DNA from 4 places in the Shigella sp. SIG3 genome. Region 3 is predicted to be linked to each of the others. Evidence: predicted binding sites of a transcription regulator. Region 3 holds the regulator's gene; each other region holds the start of a gene.
The links. The regulator PurR, encoded in region 3, represses purine synthesis genes. The targets are predictions, from matches to a motif close to CANGCAAACGTTTGCNTG.
Positions count from the first base shown of each region.

Region 1: the regulator PurR is predicted to act here: its motif matches at 2,233-2,250, upstream of glyA (serine hydroxymethyltransferase).
Region 2: the regulator PurR is predicted to act here: its motif matches at 1,897-1,914, upstream of carA (glutamine-hydrolyzing carbamoyl-phosphate synthase small subunit).
Region 4: the regulator PurR is predicted to act here: its motif matches at 2,774-2,791, upstream of purE (5-(carboxyamino)imidazole ribonucleotide mutase).

Region 1 covers NZ_JBQZXE010000060.1:13,937-18,797, reverse strand. The annotation lists gene ACUU1I_RS12280 (ROK family protein) at 1-664, shown strand, start outside; gene glyA (serine hydroxymethyltransferase) at 862-2,115, opposite strand; gene hmpA (NO-inducible flavohemoprotein) at 2,442-3,632, shown strand; gene glnB (nitrogen regulatory protein P-II) at 3,677-4,015, opposite strand; gene glrR (two-component system response regulator GlrR) at 4,076-4,861, opposite strand, start outside.
Region 2 covers NZ_JBQZXE010000012.1:45,774-50,634, forward strand. The annotation lists gene carB (carbamoyl-phosphate synthase large subunit) at 1-512, opposite strand, end outside; gene carA (glutamine-hydrolyzing carbamoyl-phosphate synthase small subunit) at 530-1,678, opposite strand; gene dapB (4-hydroxy-tetrahydrodipicolinate reductase) at 2,133-2,954, opposite strand; gene rihC (ribonucleoside hydrolase RihC) at 3,121-4,035, opposite strand; gene ispH (4-hydroxy-3-methylbut-2-enyl diphosphate reductase) at 4,101-4,861, opposite strand, start outside.
Region 3 covers NZ_JBQZXE010000099.1:7,736-12,596, forward strand. The annotation lists gene punR (DNA-binding transcriptional activator PunR) at 94-1,026, shown strand; gene purR (HTH-type transcriptional repressor PurR) at 1,023-2,048, opposite strand; gene cydH (cytochrome bd-I accessory subunit CydH) at 2,347-2,436, shown strand; gene ACUU1I_RS15660 (MFS transporter) at 2,602-3,771, shown strand; gene sodB (superoxide dismutase [Fe]) at 3,917-4,498, opposite strand; gene mepH (peptidoglycan DD-endopeptidase MepH) at 4,626-4,861, opposite strand, start outside.
Region 4 covers NZ_JBQZXE010000102.1:4,175-9,035, forward strand. The annotation lists partial or broken gene ACUU1I_RS15845 (DUF2877 domain-containing protein) at 1-103, shown strand, start outside; gene ACUU1I_RS15850 (carbamate kinase) at 100-993, shown strand; gene purK (5-(carboxyamino)imidazole ribonucleotide synthase) at 1,130-2,197, opposite strand; gene purE (5-(carboxyamino)imidazole ribonucleotide mutase) at 2,194-2,703, opposite strand; gene lpxH (UDP-2,3-diacylglucosamine diphosphatase) at 2,821-3,543, opposite strand; gene ppiB (peptidylprolyl isomerase B) at 3,546-4,040, opposite strand; gene cysS (cysteine--tRNA ligase) at 4,214-4,861, shown strand, end outside.

The DNA.
Region 1 (4,861 bases), on a different contig from region 3:
AGAGAAGCTGGGCATTCGGGTGCTGGTCGATAATGACTGCGTGATGCTGGCGCAGGCGGAGAAATGGCAAAATAATTCGCAGGAACGGGATTTCTGCGTGATCAACGTTGATTACGGCATTGGCTCGTCGTTCGTGATTAACGAGCAAATTTATCGCGGCAGTTTGTATGGTAGCGGACAGATTGGTCACACCATCGTTAATCCGGATGGCGTCGTCTGCGACTGTGGACGTTACGGCTGCCTGGAAACCGTCGCCTCGTTAAGTGCATTAAAAAAACAGGCGCGGGTATGGCTAAAATCACAACCGGTTAATACTCAGCTTGATCCTGAAAAACTGACAACCGCGCAGTTAATCGCTGCCTGGCAGAGTGGAGAACCGTGGATCACCAGCTGGGTTGATCGCTCTGCCAATGCCATTGGTTTGAGTCTGTATAACTTCCTCAACATCCTCAATATTAATCAGATTTGGTTGTACGGTCGCAGTTGTGCCTTTGGTGAGAACTGGCTTAATACTATTATTCGCCAGACAGGATTTAACCCGTTCGACCGCGACGAAGGACCGAGCGTGAAAGCGACGCAAATTGGCTTCGGGCAATTAAGCCGCGCACAACAGGTGCTGGGAATTGGCTATTTGTATGTTGAGGCGCAGTTACGACAGATTTGATGGCGCGATAACGTAGAAAGGCTTCCCGAAGGAAGCCTTGATGATCATAAACGAAAAATTGCCTGATGCGCTACGCTTATCAGGCCTACACGGAGATTGCAATATATTGAATTTGCAAGATTTTGTAGGCCTGAGAAGGTGTTCATGCCGCATCCAACATGAACAACGAGCACATTGTCAGCAAATCACCGTTTCGCTTATGCGTAAACCGGGTAACGTGCGCAGATGTCGAGAACTTTACCTTTGATGCGCTCGATAACGGCTTCATCATTGATGCTGTCCAGCACGTCACACATCCAGCCAGCCAGTTCTTTCGCTTCAGCTTCTTTAAAGCCGCGACGGGTAATCGCCGGAGTACCTACACGAATACCGGAGGTCACAAACGGGCTCTTCGGATCGTTCGGTACGCTGTTTTTGTTGACGGTGATGTTAGCACGGCCCAGAGCGGCGTCTGCTTCTTTACCGGTCAGGTTTTTATCAACCAGATCAACCAGGAACAGGTGGTTATCAGTGCCGCCGGAAACCACTTTGTAGCCGCGCTCGAGGAACACTTCTACCATCGCTTTAGCGTTTTTCGCGACCTGCTGCTGGTAAGTTTTGAACTCAGGCTCCATCGCTTCTTTCAGAGCAACCGCTTTACCGGCGATTACGTGCATCAACGGACCGCCCTGACCACCAGGGAAAACGGCAGAGTTCAGTTTTTTGTACAGCTCTTCGCTACCACCTTTCGCCAGGATCAGGCCGCCGCGCGGACCCGCCAGGGTTTTGTGAGTGGTGGTAGTAACAACGTGAGCATGAGGAACCGGGTTCGGGTAGACGCCAGCAGCAACCAGGCCCGCAACGTGCGCCATATCAACGAACAGATAAGCACCGATGCTGTCAGCGATTTCACGCATTTTCGCCCAGTCAACCACGCCGGAATATGCAGAGAAACCACCGATAATCATTTTCGGCTTGTGTTCTTTGGCTTGTTTTTCCAGATCGGCGTAATCGATATGACCGGTAGCATCGATACCGTAAGGAACGATGTTGTACAGTTTACCGGAGAAGTTAACCGGAGAACCGTGAGTCAGGTGACCGCCATGCGCCAGGTTCATACCCAGAACGGTATCACCTGGTTCCAGCAGCGCGGTGTAGACCGCAAAGTTAGCCTGGGAGCCGGAGTGCGGCTGGACGTTAGCGTAGTCAGCGCCGAACAGTTCTTTCGCACGATCGATCGCCAGTTGTTCAACGATATCAACATACTCGCAACCACCGTAGTAGCGTTTGCCCGGATAACCTTCAGCATATTTGTTGGTCAGCTGAGAACCCTGCGCCTGCATTACGCGCGGGCTGGTGTAGTTTTCGGAGGCGATCAGTTCGATGTGCTCTTCCTGACGTACTTTTTCCTGCTCCATAGCCTGCCACAGTTCGGCATCATAATCGGCAATGTTCATTTCACGCTTTAACATCCGCATCTCCTGACTCAGCTAACAATAAAATTTTTGGCCTTTATAGGCGGTCCTGTTGGACAACGGCGAACAGTATAACCGAATCATTGTGCGATAACAGGTCTTGACAAAGGAATTTACGCAAACGATTACCTTAAGGCTACGCAAGGCTTTGGAGAATAAAGAGCTTGCAACCGGAAACGGATTTCTTTTCAGGTTTGTGATGCAAATTTTTCACTTCATCACATTCTTTCTGAAAAACACCAAAGAACCATTTACATTGCAGGGCTATTTTTTATAAGATGCATTTGAGATACATCAATTAAGATGCAAAAAAGGAAGACCATATGCTTGACGCTCAAACCATCGCTACAGTAAAAGCCACCATCCCTTTACTGGTGGAAACGGGGCCAAAGTTAACCGCCCATTTCTACGACCGTATGTTTACTCATAACCCAGAACTCAAAGAAATTTTTAACATGAGTAACCAGCGTAATGGCGATCAACGTGAAGCCCTGTTTAACGCTATTGCCGCCTACGCCAGTAATATTGAAAACCTGCCTGCGCTGCTGCCAGCGGTAGAAAAAATCGCGCAGAAGCACACCAGCTTCCAGATCAAACCGGAACAGTACAACATCGTCGGTGAACACCTGTTGGCAACGCTGGACGAAATGTTCAGCCCGGGGCAGGAAGTGCTGGACGCGTGGGGTAAAGCCTATGGTGTACTGGCTAATGTATTTATCAATCGCGAGGCGGAAATCTATAACGAAAACGCCAGCAAAGCCGGTGGTTGGGAAGGTACTCGCGATTTCCGCATTGTGGCTAAAACACCGCGCAGCGCGCTTATCACCAGCTTCGAACTGGAGCCGGTCGACGGTGGCGCAGTGGCAGAATACCGTCCGGGGCAATATCTCGGCGTCTGGCTGAAGCCGGAAGGTTTCCCGCATCAGGAAATTCGTCAGTACTCTTTGACTCGCAAACCGGATGGCAAAGGCTATCGTATCGCGGTGAAACGCGAAGAGGGTGGGCAGGTATCCAACTGGTTGCACAATCACGCCAATGTTGGCGATGTCGTGAAACTGGTCGCTCCAGCAGGTGATTTCTTTATGGCTGTCGCAGATGACACACCAGTGACGTTAATCTCTACCGGTGTTGGTCAAACGCCAATGCTGGCAATGCTCGACACGCTGGCAAAAGCAGGCCACACAGCACAAGTGAACTGGTTCCATGCGGCAGAAAATGGCGAAGTTCACGCCTTTGCTGATGAAGTTAAGGAACTGGGGCAGTCACTGCCGCGCTTTACCGCGCACACCTGGTATCGTCAGCCGAGCGAAGCCGATCGCGCTAAAGGTCAGTTTGATAGCGAAGGTCTGATGGATTTGAGCAAACTGGAAGGTGCGTTCAGCGATCCGACAATGCAGTTCTATCTCTGCGGCCCGGTTGGCTTCATGCAGTTTACCGCGAAACAGTTAGTGGATCTGGGCGTGAAGCAGGAAAACATTCATTACGAATGCTTTGGCCCGCATAAGGTGCTGTAATTTGATGTTGCCGGATGGAAACATCCGGCAACCCTTGACGCGGTTTAAATTGCCGCGTCGTCCTCTTCACCGGTACGGATGCGAATGACCCGAGCCACGTCAAAGACGAAGATTTTACCGTCACCGATTTTGCCGGTTTGCGCCGTGCGAATAATGGTATCGACACAGGTATCGACAATGTCGTCCGGTACGACAATCTCAATTTTCACTTTCGGCAGAAAATCCACCATATACTCCGCGCCGCGGTACAGCTCGGTATGGCCTTTCTGGCGACCAAAGCCTTTCACTTCGGTCACCGTCATGCCGGTAATACCGACTTCGGCCAGTGCTTCGCGGACATCGTCCAGCTTGAAGGGTTTTATAATCGCATCAATCTTTTTCATGCTATTCCTTGAAAAGGTTGTCTGTCTTTTGATCTGCTAAACGTAACACATAACGCCAATTCATTCCTTGAAATCGTTTGCATCCAGCTCGTGTCGGGAAAGCAGTTTATAAAATTCTGTCCGGTTGCGCCCCGCCATTCTCGCCGCGTGGGTGACGTTGCCTTTGGTGATTTGCAGCAGCTTACGCAAATAGTTGAGTTCAAAATGATTACGTGCCTCAACAAAGGTTGGCAGCGCCGTATTTTCACCCTCCAGCGCCTGCTCCACCAGCGCATCACTAATCACCGGAGATGAGGTCAGCGCCACGCACTGTTCAATCACGTTGACCAACTGGCGCACATTACCCGGCCAGCTCGCGGTCATCAGGCGTTTCATCGCATCGGTAGAGAACGCGCGGACAAACGGTTTATGTCGCTCTGCCGCCTGGCGCAACAGGTGATTTGCCAGTAGCGGAATGTCTTCTGTGCGCTCCGCCAGTGCCGGAATTTTCAGGCTGACAACGTTGAGGCGGTAATAGAGATCTTCGCGGAATTCCCCGCGCGCCATCGCTTTTGACAGATCACGGTGAGTGGCAGAAATAATCCGCACATTGATATCAATATCGCGGTTACTGCCCAGCGGGCGCACTTTACGCTCCTGCAACACGCGCAGCAGTTTGACCTGTAACGGCGCAGGCATATCGCCAATTTCATCGAGAAATAGCGTTCCGCCTTCCGCCGCCTGGAATAAACCTTCGCGATTGCTGACAGCGCCAGTAAACGCGCCACGCGCATGACCAAACAGCTCCGACTCCAGCAATTGCTCGGGCAATGCGCCACAGTTAATAGCAATAAATGGTTTGCTGTT
Region 2 (4,861 bases), on a different contig from region 3:
GATGGGCGAATAATGCACGGGAAGCCCACGTCAGCGGCAACAGCCAGCGCTTCTTCCATCGTGTGTGCGATACCGGAACGCGCGGTTTCCAGACCAATTTTCTTCATCGCTACGTCGAAACGACGGCGGTCTTCTGCTTTATCAATCGCATCGGCAGTGGCACCAATCATGGTGACACCGAACTCTTCCAACACGCCCTGACGTTCCAGCTCCAGCGCGCAGTTCAGCGCCGTCTGACCGCCCATGGTTGGCAGCACCGCGTCCGGGCGCTCTTTTTCAATAATCTTGCGTACCACTTCCCAGTGAATCGGCTCGATGTAGGTCGCATCGGCCATTTCCGGGTCGGTCATGATGGTCGCCGGGTTGGAGTTCACCAGAATGACGCGGTAACCCTCTTCGCGCAGGGCTTTACATGCTTGCGCGCCAGAGTAGTCAAACTCACACGCCTGACCGATAACAATCGGGCCCGCACCCAGAATCAGGATACTTTTTATATCTGTACGTTTTGGCATGGCTCTTTTACTCCTGATTACTTAGCGGTTTTACGGTACTGCTCAATTAACTTGATAAAGTGGTCGAACAACGGCGCGGCGTCGTGTGGACCAGGGCTGGCTTCAGGGTGACCCTGGAAGCTGAACGCCGGTTTATCGATACGATGAATGCCCTGTAACGTACCGTCGAACAGGGATTTATGCGTGACACGCAGGTTTGCAGGTAATGTTGCTTCATCCACCGCAAAACCGTGGTTCTGGGCGGTGATCATCACCACGTTTTTCTCCACATCTTTAACCGGATGGTTGCCGCCGTGGTGACCAAATTTCATTTTGACAGTCTTCGCACCGCTCGCCAGCGCCAGCAGCTGATGACCGAGACAGATGCCGAATACCGGAATATCGGTTTCGAGGAACTTCTGGATGGCGGTAATGGCGTAATCGCACGGGGCCGGGTCGCCAGGACCGTTGGAGAGGAAGATGCCGTCTGGATTCATTTTCAGCACATCTTCCGCAGAAGTTTGCGCCGGAACGATGGTCAGGCGACAGCCTCTATCCACCAGCATCCGCAGGATGTTGCGCTTGGCACCAAAATCATAAGCCACGACGTGGAACGGCAGCTCGTCTTCTTTTTTCGCTTCTGGCAGGCCGCCGGTCAACGTCCAGCTCCCTTGTGTCCAGCTATAGGCTTCTGCGGTGGTCACTTCTTTTGCCAGATCCATGCCGTTCAGACCTGGGAACGCGCGGGCTTTTTCTAACGCCAGCGCCGCATCCGGGTTATCGCCTGCGATAATGCAGCCATTCTGTGCGCCTTTCTCGCGCAGTAAACGCGTCAGCTTACGGGTATCGATATCGGCAATCGCCACGATGTTATGGCGCTTCAGGTAAGAAGAGAGGTCTTCGGTATTACGGAAGTTGCTGGCAATCAGCGGCAGGTCGCGAATCACCAGACCTTGTGCATGTACCTGAGAAGATTCTTCATCGGCGTCATTAGTGCCGACATTGCCAATATGGGGATAAGTAAGAGTAACGATTTGACGAGAATAGGAAGGATCAGTGAGGATTTCTTGATAACCGGTCATTGAAGTATTGAAAACGACTTCCCCAACCGCCGAACCTGTTGCCCCTATGGCCCGACCGTGAAACTGGGTTCCGTCTTCCAGAACCAATAGCGCTGACTTAATCAAAACACCTCCATAGAATATTCACTCACTTTATTTGCATATTAATTCACAGTGATGACGTAAATCAATGCAAATCTGCTTACCGACGAATTTCTGGCAAACGGCGGCATTCTGGAGATATGGGCGCTAAAAGTCAACTTAATGGCAGGATTTTTTATATTATTTTGTGGCTCATGCATGTTTTACAGGCATTAAGCGACAAAAACATCATCTAACCTGTTCTGGAAAACGCTTGCGCAGCAAGAAGATTGCATGAAATAAAAACGAGCAGGAAAAAGTGGACCAAATGGTCAAAATTTACATTAAAACAACAAAAATAGAAGACGAAACATGTAATTTTTGGCAGTTATAGAAAATTTAAAAGCATAACACCAAAAATAAAAGGGCTAAAAATTAAAGCCCTTTATAATTAATAAATTAAATGTGTTACTTTTGCATCATAATAAACATTTTGTGGTTACAAATTATTGAGATCAAGCACATCTCGCATATCAAAAAGACCACTTTCCTTACCACTCAACCACAAAGCCGATCTTACCGCACCGTTAGCAAATGTCATGCGGCTGGACGCCTTATGGGTGATCTCCAGACGCTCGCCAATATCGGCAAACATCGCGGTATGTTCGCCAACGATGTCACCTGCACGCACGGTGGCAAAACCAATGGTACCAGGCACACGTTCACCGGTATGGCCTTCACGACTGTAGACCGCGCAATCTTTCAGATCTTTATCAAGGGCGTGGGCGATCGCCTCTCCCATTGCCAGTGCGGTGCCTGACGGCGCATCAACTTTATGTCTATGATGTGCTTCAATAATTTCGATATCGGTGTAGTCACCCATCACTTTGGCTGCTTTCTCCAGCAGCTTAAGCATGACGTTAACGCCAACGCTAAAATTGGCGGCAAAGACAATCGCAATATCGGCGGCGGCGTCACGAATTGCCTGTTTACCGGCTTCGTCAAACCCCGTAGTGCCGATCACCATCCCTTTGCCATGCTGCCGACAAAAAGCGAGATGGTTCAGCGTACCTTCCGGACGGGTAAAATCGATAAACACATCAAAATCATCTTTTATCGCATCAAGACTGCTTTGCACGGTAACGCCTGTTTTCCCTGCACCAGCCAGCTCACCGGCGTCGCTGCCCAGTAAAGAAGATCCTTCGCGCTCCAGCGCCGCGCCCAGCTGCACGCCTTCTAATGCCAGTGCCGCCTGAATCAACTGGCGGCCCATACGCCCCCCGGCTCCCGCGATGGCAACGCGGATGTTTGCATCATGCATAGCTATTCTCTTTTGTTAATTTGCATAGACCGTTTTCAGAGTAACCAGCGCATCGCTACGCCGCCAGCCAAAAACGCTGATAATTAGAAATTAATGATAAACAGGGAGGGATATCAGTGAAAGGCATGAGTCGATGAATGACTGCATGCCGATAACATGTGACAGGTTACGGCACCAGAGCCAGCACCTCAGCCACCCACTGTTGGAAGCCTTTTACATTCAGATCCAATGCCACCTGTACATTGGCTGGTTTGCCCAGGCAACCGTCGATATCAACCACCGTCGTGCCTGAGGTAAATTCGCCTTGAGTTTCTACCGCGACAAAACACGGCTTGAGGGTGAATAAGTCCGGGCGCACCAGCCAGGCGATGGCGCAGAGATCGTGCATTCGCAGACCGCTTTGCATACTGCCGCTACGGTAGTGGCTAAACAGGGCGTGGAGCATTTTTCCGGTGCGATTCAACTCCGGTAAAGTAGCGAGATAGTCAGGGGTTAATATTGCCTGATTGGTGACATCCAGACCGCACATGACAATTTCGATGCCGCTACGGAAGACACAGGCAGCCGCTTCTGGATCGGCAGCGATATTAAACTCGGCATTTGGTGTACAGTTGCCGCGACCAGCAGAACCGCCCATGATCACCAGACGACGAATATACGGTTTACATTCCGGGCATTGTAAAAGTAACAGCGCAATATTGGTTAACGGGCCGATGGCCACCAGGGTAACGGGCTCTGGTGCACGCATCAGGGCATCCCGAATCGCCAGAAACGCCGGTATCCCGAGTGGCTTTCGGTTGTGCTCAACAAAGTCGTAGCCAGCCATTCCCGATTCGCCGTGCACAGATGCTGCATCACGCGGTGCGCGTACCAGCGGCACAGCGGCTCCCTGGGCGAGCGGAATCTCCGCATTCCAGAAATGCAGCAGTTGCAGGGCATTGCGGGTAGTTTTCTCAACCGAGACATTACCCGCGACGGTGGTCATCAGTTGCAGGTCGAGTTCGGGGGCAAAAATCGCGGCGGCAATGGCGACGGCATCGTCAATGCCGGGGTCAGTATCGAGGAAGATAGGTAAACGCATGTTTTCTTCATAAAAAATGCCGGTAACAAGACCGGCATTTTCGCATAACTTAGGCTGCTAATGACTTAATCGACTTCACGAATATCGACACGCAGCTCTTTCGGCACTTCGAAAACAATATTTTCTTCACGGCCTTCCAGCGGAATGGCTTCACCACCACCCAACTGCTGCAAACGTGCCACCACATTCTGCACCAGAATATCCGGAGCCGATGCGCCCGCAGTCACGCCGACGCATTTAACCTCTTTCACCCACTCTTCCTGGATATCTTTCGCATCGTCAATCAAAAACGCGTGTTTGCCCATACGCTGGGCCAGCTCCGCCAGACGGTTGGAGTTGGAGGAGTTTTTCGAACCGACCACCAACACAACTTCCGCCTGTTCTGCCAGGGCGCGTACCGCTTCCTGACGGTTAGTCGTGGCGTAGCAGATGTCATCTTTGCGCGGACCGACAATTTTCGGGAAGCGTTTACGCAGCGCGTCGATCACATCAGACGTATCATCCACCGACAGCGTGGTTTGGGTCATAAAGGAGAGCTTCTCTTCGTTTTTGACCGTCAGTTTCCACACATCGTCTGGCGATTCGACCAGATACATTCCCCCTTCGGGGTTGCTGTACTGCCCCATCGTCCCTTCCACTTCCGGGTGCCCGGCGTGGCCGATGAGAATAGATTCTTCGCCACGGCGACTGGCGCGGGCAACTTCCATATGCACTTTGGTCACCAGCGGACAGGTGGCATCAAACACCGTCAAATCGCGGCTTTTCGCTTCGTTACGAACCGCCTGAGAAACACCGTGTGCGGAGAAAATCAGGATCGCGCCGTCCG
Region 3 (4,861 bases):
CAATTAAACACCGCCGCAAAGTGTAGGGAGTGAAATTAGTGTTGTGAAACGGTAATATTTGATGACTGGTTTCAAAAATTTTGCAGGCTGACTATGTGGTCAGAATATTCACTCGAAGTTGTTGATGCGGTAGCGCGTAATGGTAGTTTTAGCGCTGCGGCACAGGAGCTGCATCGCGTTCCTTCTGCGGTCAGCTATACCGTGCGTCAGCTGGAAGAGTGGCTGGCGGTACCGCTCTTTGAACGACGGCACCGTGATGTGGAGCTGACCGCTGCTGGAGCGTGGTTTCTCAAAGAAGGGCGCTCTGTTGTCAAAAAAATGCAGATCACCCGCCAGCAATGTCAGCAGATAGCGAACGGCTGGCGCGGTCAGTTAGCTATCGCAGTGGATAATATTGTCAGGCCAGAACGTACACGGCAGATGATCGTTGATTTTTATCGCCATTTTGATGATGTTGAACTTCTTGTCTTTCAGGAAGTGTTCAACGGTGTCTGGGATGCGCTTTCCGACGGGCGCGTGGAACTGGCAATTGGCGCAACACGCGCGATTCCGGTAGGCGGTCGTTATGCCTTCCGGGATATGGGGATGCTAAGCTGGAGTTGCGTTGTTGCCAGTCACCACCCGCTGGCGTTGATGGATGGCCCGTTCAGCGATGATACGTTGCGCAACTGGCCGTCGTTGGTGCGCGAAGACACCTCGCGAACGCTACCTAAACGTATTACCTGGTTGCTGGATAACCAAAAAAGACTTGTCGTACCTGACTGGGAATCATCGGCAACCTGTATCTCGGCAGGATTATGCATAGGGATGGTGCCAACACATTTCGCCAAACCGTGGCTTAATGAGGGGAAGTGGGTAGCACTTGAACTGGAAAACCCCTTCCCGGATTCGGCATGTTGTCTGACATGGCAGCAAAATGATATGTCGCCTGCGTTAACCTGGCTGCTTGAGTATCTCGGCGATAGTGAGACGCTGAATAAGGAGTGGCTGCGGGAGCCGGAAGAGACTCCCGCAACGGGTGATTAACGACGATAGTCGCGGAACGGGCCGTCAGCCACGGAGCGGCGTTCAATCAAACGCGGATGCACTTCAATGGACTGCGGTTCTTCACGTTTGTTGACGATACGATCCAACAGCATGTTGAACGCTGTTTCACCCAGCGAATCTTTTGGCTGATGGATCGTGGTCAGCGCCGGCGTAAAATAGCGCGCGTTGCGCACGTTATCATAACCGATCAGCGAAACATCCTGCGGGACGCGCAGGCCCATTTCATCAGCAGCACAAAGTGCGCCCATTGCCATGATATCGCCACCACAGAAGACGGCAGTAGGGCGATGCGGCTGCGACAGGATTTGCTGCATGGCGCGATAACCGGATTCAGGTTCAAAGTCACCCTGCACAATCCAGCTTTCCGGCACCTTGATCATCGCTTCTTCCATCGCCTTCATAAAACCGGCAAGGCGGCCTGCGCCGGTGTTACGTTCCAGCGGGCCGGGGATGACGCCGATTTCGCGGTGACCGCGTTCAATCAGATAACGCCCGGCCATGTAGCCGCCTTCGAACGCGTTATCAATGACCGCATCGGTGAAGTCAGCTTTTGCTTCACCCCAGTCCATCACCACCATTGGGATATGGCGATACTCTTCCAGCATCGCCAGCAACGGCTCTGGGTACTCAGAACACATCACCAGCAGACCATCGACGCGTTTTTGCGCCATCATCGACAGATAAGCCCGCTGTTTCTCAAGATTGTTCCACGCATTACCCAGAATCAGGGTGTAACCTTTCTGGAAGCAATTTTTTTCAACTGCTTCAATGATCTCGGCAAAATAGGCCGCTTCGCTGCTGGTCGCCAGCAAACCGATAGACTTGGTGTGGTTAACCTTCAGGCTACGCGCCACCGCGCTAGGGGAGTAGTGTAATTCTTTAATCGCTGCCCACACGGCGTTGCGCGTTTCTTCAGCGACGAAACGTGTTTTGTTGATCACGTGTGACACAGTTGTAGTGGAAACGTTTGCTCGTTTCGCTACATCTTTTATTGTTGCCATTCCATTTCACTCCAGACCCTAACTTCAGCTCCTGCAAAATCGCAAGGTAAACGTTTGCCTTTACACACCTTACGCACAACAAAAGTGTTGCGGTACGCCGGAAAAACGACACGGAGCGTCAGGAAGGGGTCAATGGCCAGTACGCAAATAGTGTAAGCGTGGAATTTTGGCCGATCTTGACGAAAAGGGGAAGTGGTAAAAACACTTATCATTATAAATGACGGGAGATTTTTTCATAACAGTGTGTAAAAATGCGTAATATCACTTTTTGTGTGGTAATAAAAAAGGAGAAAACTTGATGAGCACCGACCTTAAATTTTCACTGGTAACAACGATTATCGTCCTCGGTTTGATCGTAGCCGTGGGTTTGACTGCCGCGCTGCACTGATTTCCTCTCGAGGGAGCGCGTTCTCCCTCGCATCTCCTTCCTGTTTGTTAGCAAAATGGCAAAAGTGTTTTCTCTTTTTGTTATTTTCATTTTTTTGTGATTGCTGTCATGCTTTCGCCACTTTAATGAATATCGCGTAATGACGCGAAGAGGTGGAGATAAGGCATGAAAATTAACTATCCGTTGCTGGCGCTGGCGATTGGCGCGTTTGGTATCGGGACAACGGAGTTCTCGCCAATGGGCTTGTTGCCCGTCATTGCGCGCGGTGTGGATGTCTCGATTCCCGCTGCCGGAATGTTAATCAGTGCCTATGCAGTTGGCGTAATGGTGGGCGCGCCGCTGATGACGCTTCTACTTTCTCATCGTGCCCGCCGCAGTGCGTTGATTTTCCTGATGGCAATTTTCACGCTAGGCAACGTTCTTTCCGCCATCGCGCCGGATTATATGACCCTGATGCTTTCACGTATTTTGACCAGCCTGAATCACGGAGCATTTTTTGGTTTGGGTTCAGTCGTGGCCGCAAGCGTGGTGCCAAAACATAAACAGGCCAGCGCAGTTGCCACTATGTTTATGGGGTTAACCCTGGCAAATATCGGTGGCGTGCCGGCGGCGACCTGGTTGGGTGAAACCATCGGCTGGCGGATGTCATTTCTGGCAACGGCGGGGCTGGGAGTGATTTCAATGGTAAGTCTGTTCTTCTCATTACCTAAAGGTGGTACAGGGGCACGACCTGAAGTGAAAAAAGAGCTGGCGGTATTAATGCGTCCGCAGGTGCTGTCTGCATTGCTGACGACGGTACTGGGAGCTGGTGCAATGTTTACCCTCTACACCTATATCTCTCCGGTACTGCAAAGTATTACCCACGCAACACCGGTGTTCGTCACGGCAATGCTGGTGCTGATTGGTGTCGGATTCTCTATCGGTAACTATCTCGGCGGCAAACTGGCAGATCGTTCAGTTAACGGCACGTTGAAAGGCTTTTTGTTGCTGCTGATGGTGATTATGCTGGCAATCCCGTTCCTGGCCCGCAATGAGTTCGGCGCAGCTATTAGCATGGTGGTGTGGGGCGCAGCAACCTTTGCGGTTGTACCTCCGTTACAGATGCGCGTGATGCATGTCGCCAGTGAAGCGCCAGGTCTGTCTTCATCAGTCAATATTGGTGCCTTTAATCTTGGAAATGCGCTGGGAGCAGCTGCTGGTGGTGCGGTAATTTCCGCTGGGCTGGGATACAGCTTTGTGCCGGTGACGGGGGCGATTGTCGCGGGACTGGCATTATTGCTGGTGTTTATGTCAGCCAGAAAACAACCTGAAACAGTTTGCGTTGCTAACAGCTAATTAAACAAAAACGCAGAAGGATAACCTTCTGCGTTACAGTTGCTGACAACGTGCGATTTATCTTGCCGAATGCGCTGTTAACGCCTCATCCGCGTTGGCATGGTAAGCGAAGCGCATCAGGCAATGCTGCATTTGCCATCAGTTATTATGCAGCGAGATTTTTCGCTACGAATTCCCAGTTCACCAGCGCCCAGAAGTGCTCCAGATAGCCAGGACGTGCATTGCGATAGTCGATGTAATAAGCGTGTTCCCAGACATCAACGGTCAGCAGCGGAGTCGCATCGGTGGTCAGCGGAGTACCCGCGTTAGAGGTTGAAACGATAGCCAGTTTGCCATCGCTGTTTTTCACCAGCCAGGTCCAGCCAGAACCAAAGTTTTTGATCGCTGCATCAGTAAACTGCGCTTTGAAATCGGCAAAGCTGCCAAAAGATGCGGCGATAGCTTCAGCGACTTTTCCAGTCGGTTCGCCACCGGCGTTCGGTGCCAGGCAGTTCCAGTAGAAAGTATGGTTCCAGACCTGAGCTGCGTTGTTGAATACGCCACCTTCAGAGCTGCGAATAATCTCTTCCAGTGATTTACCTTCAAACGCGGTACCTTTAATCAGGTTGTTCAGGTTAGTGACATAAGTCTGATGATGCTTGCCGTAGTGATACTCGATAGTTTCCGCAGAAATGTGCGGTGCCAGAGCATCTTTAGCATATGGTAGTGCAGGTAATTCGAATGACATTGCTACTCTCCTTTATTATTAATTTGCATACGTACAATAGCCTTATTGTGCGTATGGATAGGGTAGCAAATTAAAAGGTGAGACAAAAGATGAACTTACCCTGTTGCCGTAACAACAGGGTAAAGTTTTAGCGAAGTGTTTTTGGGGTCATTACCCGACGAGCGCCAACATAGTGGCGCTGCCAGTAGTCTTCACTGAGAGAAGTGATTTGAATTTCCTGACCTGTGCGCGGTGACTGAATAAATTTGCCGTTGCCGACATACACGCCGACATGATCGGCTGTACCGCGTCCCTGAGTACGGAAAAAGACCAGGTCGCCGTTTTTCAGCTCACTACGTTCGATAGGTCCTGCATCACGCAGGT
Region 4 (4,861 bases), on a different contig from region 3:
CGCTGTTGCGATTGATTCGCTGCTGGCGCTGGGGCATACGTCAGGGGCAGATACGCTGCTGGGGTTCTGGCTTGGCCAACAATTATTACAAGGAAAACCATGAAAACACTGGTTGTAGCTCTTGGGGGCAACGCCTTACTCCAGCGCGGTGAGGCGCTGACGGCGGAAAATCAATATCGCAATATCGCCAGTGCTGTACCCGCGCTGGCACGCCTGGCCCGTTCTTATCGGCTGGCGATTGTTCACGGCAACGGGCCGCAGGTGGGGCTGCTGGCGTTACAGAATCTGGCGTGGAAAGAGGTAGAACCGTATCCGCTGGATGTGCTGGTGGCGGAAAGCCAGGGGATGATTGGCTATATGCTGGCGCAGAGCTTGAGCGCACAGCCGCAGATGCCGCCTGTTACGACGGTGCTGACGCGCATTGAGGTTTCGCCTGATGATCCGGCGTTTTTGCAGCCAGAGAAATTTATTGGTCCGGTTTATCAGCCAGAAGAACAAGAGGCACTGGAAGCGGCTTACGGCTGGCAGATGAAACGTGATGGTAAATATTTGCGCTGGGTGGTGGCGTCTCCGCAACCGCGTAAAATTCTCGACAGCGAAGCCATCGAGTTGTTGCTCAAAGAGGGGCATGTGGTGATTTGCAGTGGCGGCGGCGGTGTGCCTGTGACGGAAGATGGGGCAGGGAGTGAAGCGGTGATTGATAAAGATCTCGCCGCTGCGTTGCTCGCCGAGCAGATTAATGCCGATGGACTGGTGATCCTCACCGATGCTGATGCGGTATATGAAAACTGGGGAACGCCGCAGCAACGTGCCATTCGCCATGCCACACCGGATGAGTTAGCGCCATTTGCCAAAGCCGATGGTTCGATGGGGCCGAAGGTAACGGCGGTGAGTGGTTATGTCAGAAGCCGTAGTAAACCCGCGTGGATTGGGGCGTTATCGCGAATTGAAGAGACGCTGGCGGGCGAAGCGGGGACCTGTATTTCGCTGTAGTGATGAGAGCATCCGGCAATCGGTGCACCATGCCTGATGCGACGCTTGACGCGTCTTATCAGGCCTACAATGGGTACCGGAGCGGTAAGCCGGATAAGGCGTTTACGCCGCATCCGGCAATCAAATGAGCACCTGCTTAACTGAACTTACTCTGCGCCCAAATCACGCCGCTGGCATACTCTGGCGGCAGCAGCGGGATTAAGGCTTCCAGCGTCGCAGTCAGACGCGATGTGTCGCTGTCGGTCAAATTCAGATGCCCCACTTTACGCCCCGGACGGACTTCTTTGTCGTACCAGTGCAGATGCACCAGCGGCAATTTCAGCCAGTCATAATTCACATCGCTACCAATCAGATTGATCATCACCGACGGATTATTCACTACTGGTTGCGGTAACGGCAGATCGGTAATCGCCCGCAGATGCAGCTCAAACTGGCTGATGCTGGCACCGTTTTGTGTCCAGTGACCGCTGTTATGCACACGCGGAGCCAGTTCGTTGATCAGCAGACCTTGCGGGGTGACAAAACACTCCATCGCCATCACGCCCACATAGCCCAGCTCCTGCATAATCGCCGACAGCATCTCTTCGGCTTGCGCCTGCTGCTGTGCGTTGGCCTGCGGAAAAGCGACGCTGGTGCGCAAAATACCGTCCTGATGCAGGTTATGCGTCAGCGGATAAAACACGGTGCTGCCATCAAAGCCGCGCGCGCCAACCAGCGATACTTCACCAGAGAAGTTAATGCCCTGCTCGACAATACATTCACCGTAACACTCTGCCGGTAACTGTTCGGTTTCATTGGCGCGTAAACTCCATTGACCGCGACCGTCATAGCCACCAGTGCGACGCTTAACAATCGCCAGTTCACCTAAACGATCAAACACCGCAGGCCACTCGCTGCGATCGGCAAGTAACTGCCACGGCGCGGTCGGCAGGTGGAGCTTATCGAAAAGCTGTTTCTGAGTCAGACGGTCAGCAATAATCGGGAACACATCGCGGTTCACAAAGGCCGGATGACGCGCCAGCTCGCGGGTTAATGCGGTTTCCGGCCAGCGTTCGATCTCAGCGGTAATCACGCTTTGTTGAAAAGGCACCGCCGCCGGTTCAGCGTCCAGCCCGACCGGCCAGACAGCAATGCCTAACGGTTCGCCTGCCTGACGCAGCATACGGCCTAACTGCCCGTTACCGAGGACGCAAACCTGTTTCATGCCGCACCTCGCGGGTCCGGGTTTTCCAGCACTTCGTCGGTCTGGGCTTTGCGCCAGCCATTCAGACGCTGGTGTAGCTCTTTATCGTGAGTCGCGAGAATTTGTGCTGCCAGTAATGCCGCGTTTGCCGCGCCAGCTTTACCAATCGCCAGCGTACCCACCGGAATGCCGCGCGGCATTTGTACGATGGAGTAGAGGCTATCGACACCGCTCAGTGCGGCGCTCTGTACTGGCACGCCCAGCACCGGCACCAGCGTTTTGGCGGCAATCATGCCTGGCAGGTGCGCTGCGCCGCCTGCGCCCGCAATAATCACCTGATAACCGTTCTCTTCGGCGCTTTCGGCGAAGCTGAACAGTTTATCGGGGGTGCGGTGAGCAGAAACCACTTCAACGTGGTGCGGGACATTCAGGATTTCGAAGATTTCGACGGCGAACTGCATGGTAGCCCAGTCGCTTTTGGACCCCATCACGATGGCGACACGCGCCGGATTATTGCGGGAAGACATGCGTCTTAAAACTCCTGTGGTGCACAACTCTCGGCTTTAGAGGGCACAGAGAATAGCACGGAAAGAGAGCAAGGAAAACGGTTGCGTGGCTGTGAAATCAGCAAAGTTGTGGGTTTTTTAAAACGGAAAATGAATCAGCTCAACGTCATCCGCCGTGACTTTCACCATCGAACCTTCCGTATGCCAGGCACCCAGTACCACGCGAAAAGCAGGTTGCTGGTTGGCGATAAGTTCATGCACCGCCGGGCGATGGGTATGCCCGTGGATTAGCCATTGCACCTGATGTTTTTCCATCGCACTGACCACAGCGTTTTGGTTAACGTCCATGATCGCCAGCGATTTACTGCTGTTGGCTTCTTTGCTGTTCGCGCGCATTCGCGCGGCAATGCGTTTGCGCACAAACAACGGCAGGGCGAGGAATAGCATTTGCAGCCAGGGTTTGTGGACTTTGGCGCGAAAAGCCTGATAACCCGCGTCATCGGTGCACAGCGTGTCGCCATGCATAATCAACACCCGGCGACCATAAAGTTCGAGCACCTTTTCTTCCGGCAATAATGTCATGCCGCTTTCACGGGCAAAGCGTTTGCCGAGCAGAAAATCACGGTTGCCATGAATGAAATAACAGGGAACGCCGGAATCGGACACCGCTTTGATCGCTGCCGCCATCTGGCGATGGAGTGGGTTGGGATCGTCGTCGCCAATCCATGCTTCAAACAGATCGCCAAGAATATACAGCGCGTCGGCCTTGCGGGCTTCCCCCGCTAAAAAACGCAGAAAACCGGCGGTGATCGCCGGTTCTTCCACGCAGAGATGAAGATCTGCAATAAAGAGTGTCGCCACGATTACTCGCTAACGGTCACGCTTTCAATGATAACGTCTTCTTTTGGCACGTCCTGGTGCATACCGTTACGACCGGTTGCAACACCTTTGATTTTGTCTACCACGTCCATGCCGTCAACCACTTCAGCAAACACGCAGTAGCCCCAACCTTGCAGGCTTTCGCCAGAGAAGTTCAGGAAGTCGTTATCAACCACGTTGATGAAGAACTGTGCAGTTGCAGAGTGCGGAGCCTGAGTACGTGCCATTGCCAGCGTACCACGGGTATTTTTCAGGCCGTTGTTGGCTTCGTTTTTGATCGGTTCTTTGGTGGCTTTTTGTTTCATGCCAGGTTCAAAACCGCCGCCCTGAATCATAAAGCCGTTGATAACACGGTGGAAAATGGTGTTGTTGTAAAAACCTTCGCGGCAGTAGTCCAGGAAGTTTTTAACTGTTTCAGGTGCTTTATTGTCAAAAGTTTTGATGACAATATCGCCGTGATTGGTGTGGAAAGTAACCATTTTTGCATCCTGTTCCGTTTGATTGGTGCTTCAACCCAGTTCGGGTCATATATAGGGTGGTGTTATAGCATAACCGCACGATCGGATCATCACGCAATGTATGCTGATTCGCGCGGGAAATATGGGTATTATACGCAACTCAATTACCCACACATGTCTAAACGGAATCTTCGATGCTAAAAATCTTCAATACTCTGACACGCCAAAAAGAGGAATTTAAGCCTATTCACGCCGGGGAAGTCGGCATGTACGTGTGTGGAATCACCGTTTACGATCTCTGTCATATCGGTCACGGGCGTACCTTTGTTGCTTTTGACGTGGTTGCGCGCTATCTGCGTTTCCTCGGCTATAAACTGAAGTATGTGCGCAACATTACCGATATCGACGACAAAATCATCAAACGCGCCAATGAAAATGGCGAAAGCTTTGTGGCGCTGGTGGATCGCATGATTGCCGAAATGCACAAAGATTTTGATGCTTTGAACATTCTGCGCCCGGATATGGAGCCGCGCGCGACGCACCATATCGCAGAAATTATTGAACTCACTGAACAACTGATCGCCAAAGGTCACGCTTATGTGGCGGACAACGGCGACGTGATGTTCGACGTCCCGACCGATCCAACTTATGGCGTGCTGTCGCGTCAGGATCTCGACCAGCTGCAGGCTGGCGCGCGCGTTGACGTGGTTGATGACAAACGCAACCCGATGGACTTCGTTCTGTGGAAGATGTCGAAAGAGGGCGAACCGAGCTGGCCGTCTCCGTGGGGCGCGGGTCGTCCTGGCTGGCACATTGAATGTTCGGCCATGAACTGCAAGCAG